Regions from separate parts of the Endozoicomonas sp. genome, predicted to be linked through region 2. Evidence: predicted binding sites of a transcription regulator. Region 2 holds the regulator's gene; the other holds the start of a gene.
The links. Region 2 encodes PhoB, which activates phosphate uptake and scavenging genes when phosphate is short. Its sites were predicted from a motif close to TGTCATANNNNTGTCANA; they were not measured.

Region 1 (6,131 bases), 650 kb from region 2:
GAATGATGGCCCTCTGCGGGTTTATCATGATCTCTGCATCCGGCTTTGCTGAAGTGCTGAGAGCAACGGGGGATATTCCGGCTCTGGTCGCCATGGTTGAGGAACTGGTGTTTGGCAGCAAAGCGCTGGCTGCGTTTCTAATGTTGGTTGTCGGGTTACTGATCACCATGGGTATTGGTTCTTCATTCTCGACCATTCCCATCATTGCGACACTCTATGTCCCTCTGGCACTGGCCCTTGGCTTTTCGCCTCTGGCTACAGCAGCGATTGTTGGTGCATCCGGTGCTCTGGGTGACGCAGGCTCTCCAGCCTCGGACTCTACCATTGGCCCAACCGCCGGGCTTGATGTCGATGGGCAGCACGACCACATTCGTGACACCGTCATTCCAACATTCATGCACTACAACATTCCCATGATCCTATTTGCCTGGATTGCAGCGATGATTCTGTAATCAGCAATGATCATTGGCCAAAGGCTCGTCTCAGCCTATGGCCAATGATTTCCTGTGCACAGGTACTTTAATCTCCTTCCTGCTATATCGTTAAAACAATCCATTCCAAGCCACTCTCCATTTTTGCCAATACTGTGGTCGCCAGTACAACTGTTGGTTACCACTTGTATGACTCAAAAAACATCGATACTAGATCTGATCGGCAATACCCCACTTATCCGGCTGACCCACTTTGATACTGGCTGCTGCCAGCTATACATCAAACTGGAATGCAACAACCCCAACGGCTCAATCAAAGACAGAACGGCGCTGAACATTATCAACACAGCAGAGAGCAAGGGAGAACTGAAGCCCGGGCAGGAGATTATTGAAGCAACCGCAGGTAATACCGGCATAAGTCTCTCAGCCATTTGCCGTGCCAAAGGTTATCAGATGAATACGGTCATACCTGACAAAATGAGTCAGGAGAAAATAGATCTACTCAAGATGATGGGCGCTAACGTGATTCTCACCCGTTCAGATGTTAGCCGTGGACACCCTGACTATTATCTGGATCTGGCAGAAACACTCAGTCAGCAAAAAGGATACTTTTACACCAACCAGTTTGCCAATAAGGCAAATATTGAAGCCCATTTCAAAACCACTGGTCCGGAAATCTGGCAGCAAACCGCAGGCAAGGTAGATGCGTTTGTCTGTGGTGTGGGTACAGGAGGCACATTGACCGGTGCCGGCCGCTACCTGAAAGCTCAAAAACCAAGAGTAGAACTGATTCTGGCAGATCCCGAAGGTTCGTTGCTGGCAGATAAGGTCAACAACGTTCCAGAAAAAACGCCCGGTAGCTGGCTGGTCGAAGGGATCGGAGAAGACTTTGTCCCTGATAACTGCGACCTGTCTCTTGCTGATCAAGCCTTCACTATTTCAGATCAAGATGCCTTCAGGCATACAAGAGCACTCTTTAACAGGGAACTGATTCTGGCGGGCACCTCATCAGGTGTTTTACTGGCGGCAGCACTGAGATATTGCCAGCAACAGACCACCCCTAAAACCGTAGTTACCCTTGCCTGTGACACTGGCTACCGCTATCTATCCAAGGCATTTAATCATCAGTGGCTTGAACAGCATCACCTGAGAGGAGAACTGGAAAGCCTATGACCAGTAAAAGCATGCGTTTTGCTACCCTTACCATTCATGGTGGCCAAGAGCTTGATCCGGTTACCGGTGCAGTTATGCCCGCTATTGTGACCTCGTCCACCTATGCACAGCAGGCTCCCGGGCAACACACCGGGTTTGAGTACTCAAGAAGCCAGAACCCTACCCGTTTTGCCCTTGAGCGCCTGCTGGCCAGCCTGGAAAATGGCCGGAAAGGCTATGCCTTTGCCTCAGGTCTGGCCGCTATTGCCACCGTTCTTGAGCTACTCAATCACGGTGACCATGTGATTGCTATGGATGACCTGTATGGTGGCTCTTTCCGCTTGTTTGACCAGGTACGCAGAAGAAGCGCCGGTTTGTCATTCAGCTTTATTGATATGTCTGCCCCACAGGCTTTTCAGAGAGCCATTCAAAACAATACCCGAATGATCTGGATAGAGAGCCCAACCAACCCTCTACTTAAACTGGTTGATATCGAAGCCATCTGTGACCTGGCCCGGAAACGAAACATTCTGGTCGTTGTGGATAACACCTTTGCTACCCCATTTAATCAGCAACCACTGAATCTTGGGGCAGACATTGTCGTGCACTCAACCACAAAATACCTGAACGGTCATTCTGACATCATTGGTGGTGCAGTGATTATTGGTGATGATCCTGAGCTCAATGAACGGATGACTTTTCTGCAGAATGCCATTGGCAGTATTGCCGGACCATTTGACAGCTATCTGGCATTGCGTGGCATCAAGACGCTGGCATTACGCATGCAAGCCCATAACGATAATGCTCAGCAACTGGCCGAGTGGCTGGAAAGCCACCAGCAGGTAGAGAGCGTTATTTACCCCGGCTTAAGAAGTTATCCACAGCATGATTTAGCTAAGCGACAAATGACAGGGTTTAGCGGAATCATCTCCGTGTTAATAAAGGGATCACTTGAGGAAACCTCACGCTTTTTCTCCAGACTGAAGGTATTCACTCTGGCCGAAAGTCTTGGGGGGGTGGAAAGCCTGGCTGAACAGCCTGCCATTATGACCCATGCCAGCATCCCTCCCGAGACCCTCAGACAGATTGGTATTCACGACAACCTGATCCGTCTCTCGGTTGGAATAGAGGATATTGATGATCTTAAAAAGGACCTTGATCAGGCATTACTGATCAGTTGAAGGGATAATACTAATGAAAAAAGCCACTTAAGACAGTGGCTTTCAATCAGAAATCAATTTATTTATTGGCAACTGTCGTATTATCAAGTCCGAGCTTAGCCAGGTATTTATCAACAACCTTGCCTGGCAGTGGGATATAACCACCCTTCACAACCACTTCCTGCCCCTGTTTAGAGAGCACCAGCTTAACAAACTCACGCTCAAGTGGAGATAACGGCTTGTTAGGCTGCTTATTCACGTACACGTAGAGGAAACGTGAGAGAGGATAACTGCCATCAACGGCATTCAGCGGCGTCGCTTCTACGAAAGCCTGCCCCTCTTTCTTCGCCAGCGCAACGGTTCTTACGCTGGAGGTTTTGTAGCCAATGCCAGAGTAGCCAATACCATTCAGCGATGCAGAAACAGACTGAACAACAGAGGCAGAGCCAGGCTGTTCATTCACACTGTTTTTGAAATCCCCCTTACACAGAGCCTTCTTCTTGAAGTAGCCATAAGTACCAGATACCGAGTTACGTCCGTAGAGCTGCACAGAGCGGTTCGTCCAAGATCCACTCAGACCGATATCACCCCAGGTCTTTACTTGACTGTCTGCGCCGCACTTAAGGGTTGATGAGAAAATCGCATCCACTTCGGCCATGGTCAGGCCTTTGATGGGGTTATCTTTGTTCACAAAGACCGCCAGCGCATCAATGGCCACAGGAACGGCCGTAGGCTTGTAACCATGCCGCTTCTCAAAGGCTTCCAGCTCTTTGTCCTTCATTTTCCGGCTCATGGGGCCAAAGTTTGAGGTACTTTCTGTCAGTGCGGGGGGGGCAGTAGAAGAACCCGCAGCCTGAATCTGAACATTCACATTGGGATAAATGCGCTTGAAATCTTCAGCCCAGAGTGTCATCAGGTTAGCCAGAGTATCTGAACCAACGGATGACAGATTGCCGGATACGCCACTGGACTTATTATACGCTGGCAGAGATGGATCCAGCTGGCTGGCCATTACCGAACCACTGGCCAGTGCCAGTGCCGCTGCACTTACGAGTTTTTTTATTTTCATCATTTGCTCTCCAGGCTTGGCACGCCCTGTTCGATTAACAGCACCTTCTAATAATTCAGGGCTATCAAAGATTGATCTGAGGCGTGAGCCTCCTTGCTTGACTTCTGGAAACCAAATATAGAGCGCGAATATGACAATTCTGTGAAGACAGAAGAATTATCTGGATAAAAAACATGCGGAGAGACGGTCAAATTGATCCACCATCACTGGACAGCCTATAATAGCTTCGCTTAACGCCTTCTGTTTACTGCAGTTTTTTTGATCAAGACATTCTATAACACCAACAATAAATCAGAAGCGTTGAACAAAAATAATGATAATAACAAGTAGCCAGTATCGAGTGTTCTGGCTGCCGGGGGAAAGACAGTATGAATCCCGCCTGGAAATACGTCAGGTCGGTGGTAGCCGCTATCGACCAATTCACAGAACGTACAGGAAGATTAATCAGCTGGCTGACATTACTGCTGGTATTTGTCGTCTGTACCGTAGTGGTTCTGCGCTACCTGTTAAATATCGGCTCCATCGCCATGCAGGAATCAGCCATGTATCTGCACTCAATGGTCTTTCTGGGAGCCAGCGCCTACACACTCAAGCACAATGGCCATGTCCGGGTTGATGTTTTCTATCGAACCATGAGCCCCAAAAAGCAGGCACTGGTTAACAGCCTGGGCACGGTTTTCATGCTGATACCGGTCTGTCTGTTTGTTGGCGTGATGAGCTGGGATTATATCGCACGCTCCTGGCACATTCTGGAACGATCTTCGGATCCCGGAGGGCTGCCTTTTATCTATCTGCTGAAAAGCCTTCTCCTGGTGATGGTGGTTACCCTTCTGCTTCAGGGCATTGCCGAGCTGATGCGTTCCCTGATGATCATTACCGGTAATGACGTCAGTCAGGAGAACAGATCATGATGGATGCCATTCCTTTTTTGATGTTTGCCACCGTCTGCCTGGTACTGCTGGCTGGTTATCCCGTGGCGTTTTCACTGGCAGGAACAGCCCTGCTGTTTGCCGGAGCTGGATCGCTGTTTGGCGTATTTGATCTCTCGTTAATGAATGCCCTGCCCAGCCGGCTGTTTGGTGTGATCACCAACCAGACGCTGATCGCTGTACCGCTGTTTGTCTTTATGGGGGTGATGCTGGAAAAATCCAAAGTGGCAGAGAGCCTGCTGGAAAGCATGGCCCGGCTGTTTGGTAAAACCCGGGGGGGGCTTGGCCTCTCGGTCACCGTTGTTGGTATGCTGCTGGCCGCCAGTACCGGAATAGTCGGAGCCACAGTCGTCACCATGGGACTGTTATCGCTGCCAACCATGCTCCGTCGGGGATATTCCCCCGCGCTGGCGACCGGAACTATCTGTGCAACGGGTAGCCTTGGGCAGATCATTCCTCCCTCCATAGCCCTGGTTCTGCTGGGCGATGTCTTATCCAGTGCATACCAGCAGTCACAGATCAAAATGGGCATCTTTTCACCGGATACGGTTTCAGTTGGTGATCTGTTTGTCGGAGCCATTATTCCCGGCTTACTGCTGGTTTTTTGTTATGTCGTTTATCTGATCATTGTTGCCCGCGTCAAACCTGATGCGGCACCGGCACTGACTGATGATGACTTGGAAGCCATGAGCAGTAACAGCTCTCTCTTGTTCAGTCTGTTACCACCTCTGTTGTTGATTGTCGCTGTTCTGGGCTCAATACTGGCGGGAGCTGCAACACCGACAGAAGCAGCCAGTGTCGGTGCCGTAGGCGCAATCCTGCTGGCGATTCTGCGCAGACAACTCAGCATCAATACATTGAGAGAAGTGGTTCGATCAACGACACAAGTCACCTGCATGGTTTTCCTGATTTTGATTGGAGCCTCCATCTTTTCCCTGGTGTTTCGAGGCTTTAATGGAGAAGAGCTGATTCACAGTTATTTTGAGGCCATGCCCGGCGGAGTATTTACTGCCGTATTGATTGTAATGCTGGTGATGTTTCTGCTGGGCTTTATTCTCGACTTTATTGAGATCACTTTTGTCGTCGTGCCCATGGTTGCACCGGTGCTGCTGGCTATGGGGCTGGATCCGGTTTGGTTGGGGATTATGATTGCGGTCAATCTGCAAACCTCTTTCCTGACACCGCCTTTCGGTTTTGCTCTTTTCTATTTACGCGGAGTTGCACCGCCAGAAGTGGCCACATCCGATATTTACAAAGGGGTGATCCCGTTCATTATTATCCAATTGCTTGTTTTGTGTGCGTTAGCTGTATGGCCAGAGTTGGCAACCTGGTTGCCAGACAAGGTTTATAGCTAAAAAAGCATGGTGACTAAAGCTATAGCAAAAAGGCC
Region 2 (6,131 bases):
TCAAAGCTGGCAATGCAGTGAAAATAGTAAGAGGAAATAGAAATCTATTCGTATTTATATGACCTAGTGGTAGGGGCACATAAGTTACTGCCAGTACGCATCTAAAACACACAGGACGATTCCTGAAAGTGCTGTTTTTTATCATCATCGAGCGCAGTACTTGAAAGGTGTTCGCCAGTCACAACTCACCGGTAAGAACTGCATGTCTTTAGTCAAATACTGCATTTGAACTATCTCTATGATTTATACAACTTATTTCTTTTATAGCTATTAATAGTTTGATCAAAAATACATCCGAATGATGTAATCTGTTGTTCAACTATGGATTAATAATTTGTCAGTTTTTACTATCATCGATTCACATTATTTTTAATATTTATATAATGGTACTTCCATCTAAAAAAATCTTGCTGTATAAAGATCATCGAATTGAACATCTTTATTCCTAAGTAGGAAGTTCTATCAAGACCAAGGAGTCGTAAAGTAAATGAATATTTTTGAAGAAGTTCTGCATCGTTTAAGCAGCAAAACCCGTATTCGTTCTCTGTTTAAAGATGTACACGCTGAAGATCTGGAGCGTATCATTTCTCGTCTGAACGATGTTCTGACTGAGAAGCAGGAAGCTCGCGTTAAAGACGAAGAAAAGCGTAAGAAGAAGCAGGAAAGCATTGAAGCGATCAAGCAGATTATGGCTGACCGTGGTGTTTCCATGAATGACCTGGGTCTGGGTAACCTGGAACTGGATGAAGCTGCACCAAAGCGTCGCAGAAATATTCAAAAGTACACTTTTGAATATGAGAATGAATCAGGTGAGCGCATCAAGTGGGAAGGTGCTACCACTGGCCGTCTGCCACGTGATTTTCAAGCTTACCTGGAGCGCACTGGTAAGAAGCGTCTGGACTGCGCTTTGGAACAGATCGAAGAGTAAATACTGTTTGATCTTTCGTAAAAAAGGGCCAGAAAGGCCCTTTTTTATTTAATAGGCTGTGTTTAACCTCAAATATCTGGCTCTTTAGCTTGGATCACTTTGGTCGAGTTGATTCTTGATAATGGGAAATGACAGATAAACCGACTGCCTTTGCCCGGATGACTACTGATACTGATACGACCTTCGTGCCTTAACAAAACATGTTTTACAATCGCCAGCCCTAAACCCGTACCACCTGTTGCGTGGCTTCGGCTTTTATCCACACGATAAAATCGCTCGGTCAGTCTTGGAATATGAACAGGGTCTATGCCTACACCATTGTCCTGAATCATAAGGTGACCACCCTCTGGATCCTGCCACCACTTCACATGAACCTTTCCACCCGAAGGTGTATAGCGGATGGCATTATAAACCAGATTGGAAAATGCACTGCGTAACTCCATGGCGTCACCAGTGACTGAGGCATCTTCTGCACATTCCAGTTGTAACTGGTGCTGGTTTTCACCACTCAGTGCTTTAGCGTCATTTATTATTCCCAAAAGCAGTGGCTTCAGTTTTACTGTCTGGCTTATTCTTTCCGGTTCAGTCGCTTCAAGACGTGAAAGCAATAAAAGGTCTTCGATCAGGCGCTGCATTCTTGATGCCTGTTCCTGCATCTGGCTAAGAGCTCGCTTGAACATAGGCGGCGTATCAGGATTCATTTCCATTCCGTCGCTCATTGTCTCAAGATAGCCAGAAATGACCGTCAGGGGCGTCCTCAGTTCATGAGAAACATTGGCAACAAAGTCTGTTCTCATTATCTCAAGCTGATGTAAACGACTGACATCTCTTACTAAAAGCAGTCGATTGCCCTGACCATAAACGGTAATTGCTATTTGCAGTTGTCGGTTTTCGTGGGCAGGGGAGTCAATCTTAATTGGTTCTTTGCCTCGGCTATTTTCCATATAGCTGGCGAATTTGGGATTTCTAACAAGGTTCGTCAGAGGTTGCCCCTGATCATCGGGCATTTGCAGGCCAAGCAGTTCGCCTGCAGCACGGTTCCACCACTCAAGGCAACCATTTTGGTCTGCCATGATTATCCCGTCGTTTAGGGCGGCAGTTGATTCCTGTATGCGCTCAATTACGTTAGCAAGTCGCTGCTTTGAACGACTATGTCTACGTTGTATTCGATAAATGCCATCAAAAATCTCGCCCCAGATTCCTTTGCTTTCAGGAGGATCCAGCTCTTTATGAGCGGCTTCATCAAGCCATCTAAGCAGACGATGTAGCTGATGATGATTCCAGACTAAATACGACAAGGTAGTAATAAAAAGTCCTAGAAAAATCTGGTCAACTAACCAGCCTGCAAGCAGCCCGATTGCAAGAACGGACACCATTCGACCAATAAACCAGGATCGGAGAGAGCTTGTCACATGTAATACCGGAGTTTGTTTAGCCTATGGCTATTGAGCCTGCTCATGATCCTACTGTCACCTGCTGATGTCGACGAAAAATATTCTGACATCCTGTTTATGTTATCCAGGTAAAATCCCGAATCAGGTTTTATGCCTTGGTAGAGAAGCGGTAACCAGTACCTCTGACAGTCTGAATGTAATTTTCATAGTCACTGCCCAGAGCTTTTCTAAGACGACGGATATGTACATCAACCGTTCTCTCTTCAACATACACATTGCCACCCCAGACTTGGTCAAGCAATTGGCCACGGGAGTAGGCACGTTCCTGATGAGTCAGAAAGAACTGCAGCAGTCGGTATTCAGTTGGTCCCATCTCTGCGGGGTTACCGTCAATACTGACGCGATGACTGACAGGGTCGAGTGCCAGCCCTTTAACGACAATAGGTGATTGTTCGTCCATACCTTGGGTTCTGCGAAGTACCGCCTTGAGTCGAGCAGCCAGTTCACGGGGGGAGAAAGGTTTCGTGATGTAATCATCTGTCCCGGTTTCCAACCCCTGGATTTTATGATCCTCTTCACCTTTAGCTGTCAGCATAATGATTGGAATTTCTGCCGTCATCTGGTCACGCTTTAGTCGTCTGGCCAGCTCAATACCAGAAATATCGGGAAGCATCCAATCCAGCAGTATCAAGTCTGGCCTGCTATCAACCACCAGTGAATGAGCCTGTTTTGCATCAGCGGCTTCCAGACACTGGTATCCCGCCATTTCCAAAGCCATAGCGACCATTTCCCTGATGGGTGTTTCATCATCCACAATTAAAATTGTTTTGCCAGACATGAGAATACCCCGAGATTGAATGCAGATTTATTCAACAACTAATTATCTATGTTTCAGGTATTACAACGGCAAAATGTTACAGAAAAATGACGTAGTATGAAATTTGTCAGGGTCACCGTAAGTACGGTGACCTGCAGATGCTTATTGTGAGCAGAGAATGCCAAGAAAAATAACTGCTCCAACCCAATGGTTAGAAAGAAAGGCTTTGAAGCAAGGATCCCTTTCACGGTTACGGGTTGACCATTGCTGATGAGTAAAGCCAGCAGCCGCGGCAACAAGACTTAAATAGAAGGGCCAGGCCAATTCAAGCTGCAGCCCCAGCATGGCCATCGCTACCAGAGTAAAAGCCTGAAAGCAGCCGATAATCAGGTTATCCATTTCACCAAATAAAATGGCTGTGGATTTAATACCAATTTTCAAATCATCGTCTCTGTCCACCATGGCATACTGGGTATCGTAGGCAACGGTCCATAGTAGGTTAGCTGTAAACAAAAGCCATGCCTGAGTTGTCAATGTACCGGCTTCAGCTGCATACGCCATGGGGATTGACCAACCAAATGCTGCTCCCAGTACCACTTGAGGTAGGTAAGTGTGTCGCTTGGCAAAAGGGTAGGCAGACGCCAGTAGCAGGGCGGCAAAGGAAAGGTAGATGGTTAAAATATTGGTGGTCAGTACCAGTGCAAAGGCGATTAAAAATAGACTGGCGGCATATATAAGGGCTTCTTTGGGCGTTATTTTTCCCGTCACTAATGGGCGCTGATGAGTTCGTTTTACATGACCATCAAAATGCCGGTCAGCATAGTCATTAACAACGCAGCCAGCACTGCGAGTCAAAATGACGCCCAGAATGAAAACCACAAGATTGTGTACAGTGGGAGTACCATCAGCAGCAAGCCAAAGCGCCCATAGTGTTGGCCATAACAATAGATAGATACCAATAGGACGATCTAGGCGAGCCAGTTGAATAAAGTCTTTCCAGCGTGGCAGATGCTGATCAAGCAGCTCTGCACATTTATTAGAGCCTGTTATTGATTGTATGAGTTTCATCTGCGCCCGTAAAAACCTGTGTTTTGAAAATAGTCAGGGCCTTCCAGCCGATAAATGTTGTGCCGATAAACATAGGTGAGCAGCCAGGCTGCCATGTATCCAATGTCTATGTAGTCTTTGTTTTGTCGGCCTGCCAGAGCCAATCGCTTACAGCAGGAGACTATCATGTTTACAAAAGACTTACGCCCTCTTCGAGAACAACTTTTCAATCACTCCCTTTACCAGAAAATTGATAGTGTGGAAAAGTTGTCGGTCTTCATGGAAGCTCATGTATTTGCTGTATGGGATTTTATGTCGCTGGCGAAAAGATTGCAGCTTGAGTTTACTTCCATGCAGCTACCCTGGGTGCCTGTTCCGGATGCCCGGTCTGCCCGCTTCATTAATGAAATTATTCTCTATGAAGAGACGGATAAGGATCGGCATGGTACACCAATGAGCCATCTGGAAATGTATCTCGCAGCCATGCGTGAAGTATCAGCAGACACCAGCAAAATTGAGCAGGTCATTTATAGCATTAAGACTGGTGTTCCCTGGCAGCAGGCCCTGGTGGTTGCTGATGTGCCAGAATATATTCAGGCATTTGTTTCGGATACGCTGAAGGTAGCCCAACATGGTTCATTACCAGAGGTGGCCAGCTATTTTCTTTTTGGGCGTGAAGATGCCATTCCGGAGATGTTTTCTTCTTTGTTGAATCATTGGGAAATCCCTCCGAAGTCAGTTCCTTCCATGACTTACTATCTGGAGAGGCACATCGACCTTGATGGAAATGAGCATGGCCCAGCTGCAGAGAGTCTGCTGAAACAGTGTATCAATGGAGACAAAACTGCAGAGCAGGCTGCAGTTGATAAAGCTAAAACGGCCATCTCATCTCGGTTACGATTTTGGGATGGTCTTGAAGAACAAATAGACAGAGTTACAGCTGAAGAGCAGCAGGGGGCTGCTCATGAAGCCGAGACTATCGATGAGAGTAACGCTTAGCGTTGCTCACGCTCAGGTAGAAAAACCTCACAAACCGAGATAGGTTTTTCTCTCAGGTAAAACAGGGATCGCCTGGCCCAGGCGATTTCTGTTTCAAAATCGAAATCGAGTTGTGAGTTAAATTGACTGGCTTTCATATCGGTAACTTCTATCGGTCCTCGACGCAGGCCGGGCTGACTGAAAATGTATTCACCTAATGGCTTGTCTCCCAGTTCCAACAGTACTTTATTCTCACCAGACAGGCTTGACTCAGGCAAAACACTGCGGGCAAAAACAACTGGTTGACCTGAGCCAAAAAGCAGGACTTCTCTTATACTGGCACGTTGATCATCACAATGAAGAAAGGCCTTCTCTGATGCATCAGGTTCCTGCCAGTCATGGGAGATGACTCGGACAAAAAATTCATTGTTGTGTACTTGCTTCAGCCGCCGGGTAAGCGAGTGCTGATCCAGAATCATTTCACGAAGAGCATCAGGAATCGTTTTGGCTTCTTGAGCGGGTTGCCAGTTCATATCAGCAAAATCAGCAAGGGGCATCAGCAGTACATCCTGCCTGAAGTCGAACCAACGACTCCAGGATCTGTCAATCAAGTGGGGATTAATTAGGCAATGAGCCTTCAACACCCTCCACATACCAGTTCATGGAAAGAATATCACCATCGTTCAGCTTTGTACCCTCTGAAACTTTGATGGAACCATCCTGCGCTTTGATGGGACCTTCAAAAATAGTAAATGTTCCATCTGCAATCTGTTCCTTGAAGGTTTCGACCTGAGCAATGACTTTTTCGGGTATGGCTTTGTTATAAGGTGCCATTTCAACCATGCCTGCCGAGAAACCACCCCATACATCTTCTGGCTTCCACTGCTTATCCAGTACCGCTTTGGCCGTATCGGTATAGAAGCCACCCCAGTGAACCATGCTACCGGTCAGGTGGGCATCAGGGCCA

Region 1: a site for PhoB is predicted at 3,942-3,959, ahead of ACOCLE_RS19615 (PstS family phosphate ABC transporter substrate-binding protein). Genes of this name have one in related genera too.

What each region holds. Positions count from the first base shown of each region.
Region 1 is NZ_OZ239981.1:4,369,795-4,375,925, forward strand. Features, by position in the region: gene ACOCLE_RS19600 (Na+/H+ antiporter family protein) at 1-452, shown strand, start outside; gene ACOCLE_RS19605 (PLP-dependent cysteine synthase family protein) at 621-1,604, shown strand; gene ACOCLE_RS19610 (trans-sulfuration enzyme family protein) at 1,601-2,764, shown strand; gene ACOCLE_RS19615 (PstS family phosphate ABC transporter substrate-binding protein) at 2,823-3,812, opposite strand; gene ACOCLE_RS19620 (TRAP transporter small permease subunit) at 4,181-4,723, shown strand; gene ACOCLE_RS19625 (TRAP transporter large permease) at 4,720-6,096, shown strand.
Region 2 is NZ_OZ239981.1:5,018,819-5,024,949, forward strand. Features, by position in the region: gene ACOCLE_RS22530 (SpoVR family protein) at 1-40, shown strand, start outside; gene ACOCLE_RS22535 (hypothetical protein) at 488-928, shown strand; gene phoR (phosphate regulon sensor histidine kinase PhoR) at 997-2,340, opposite strand; gene phoB (phosphate regulon transcriptional regulator PhoB) at 2,471-3,160, opposite strand; gene ubiA (4-hydroxybenzoate octaprenyltransferase) at 3,302-4,207, opposite strand; gene ACOCLE_RS22555 (DUF3050 domain-containing protein) at 4,373-5,185, shown strand; gene ACOCLE_RS22560 (chorismate--pyruvate lyase family protein) at 5,182-5,721, opposite strand; gene ACOCLE_RS22565 (BMP family ABC transporter substrate-binding protein) at 5,783-6,131, opposite strand, start outside.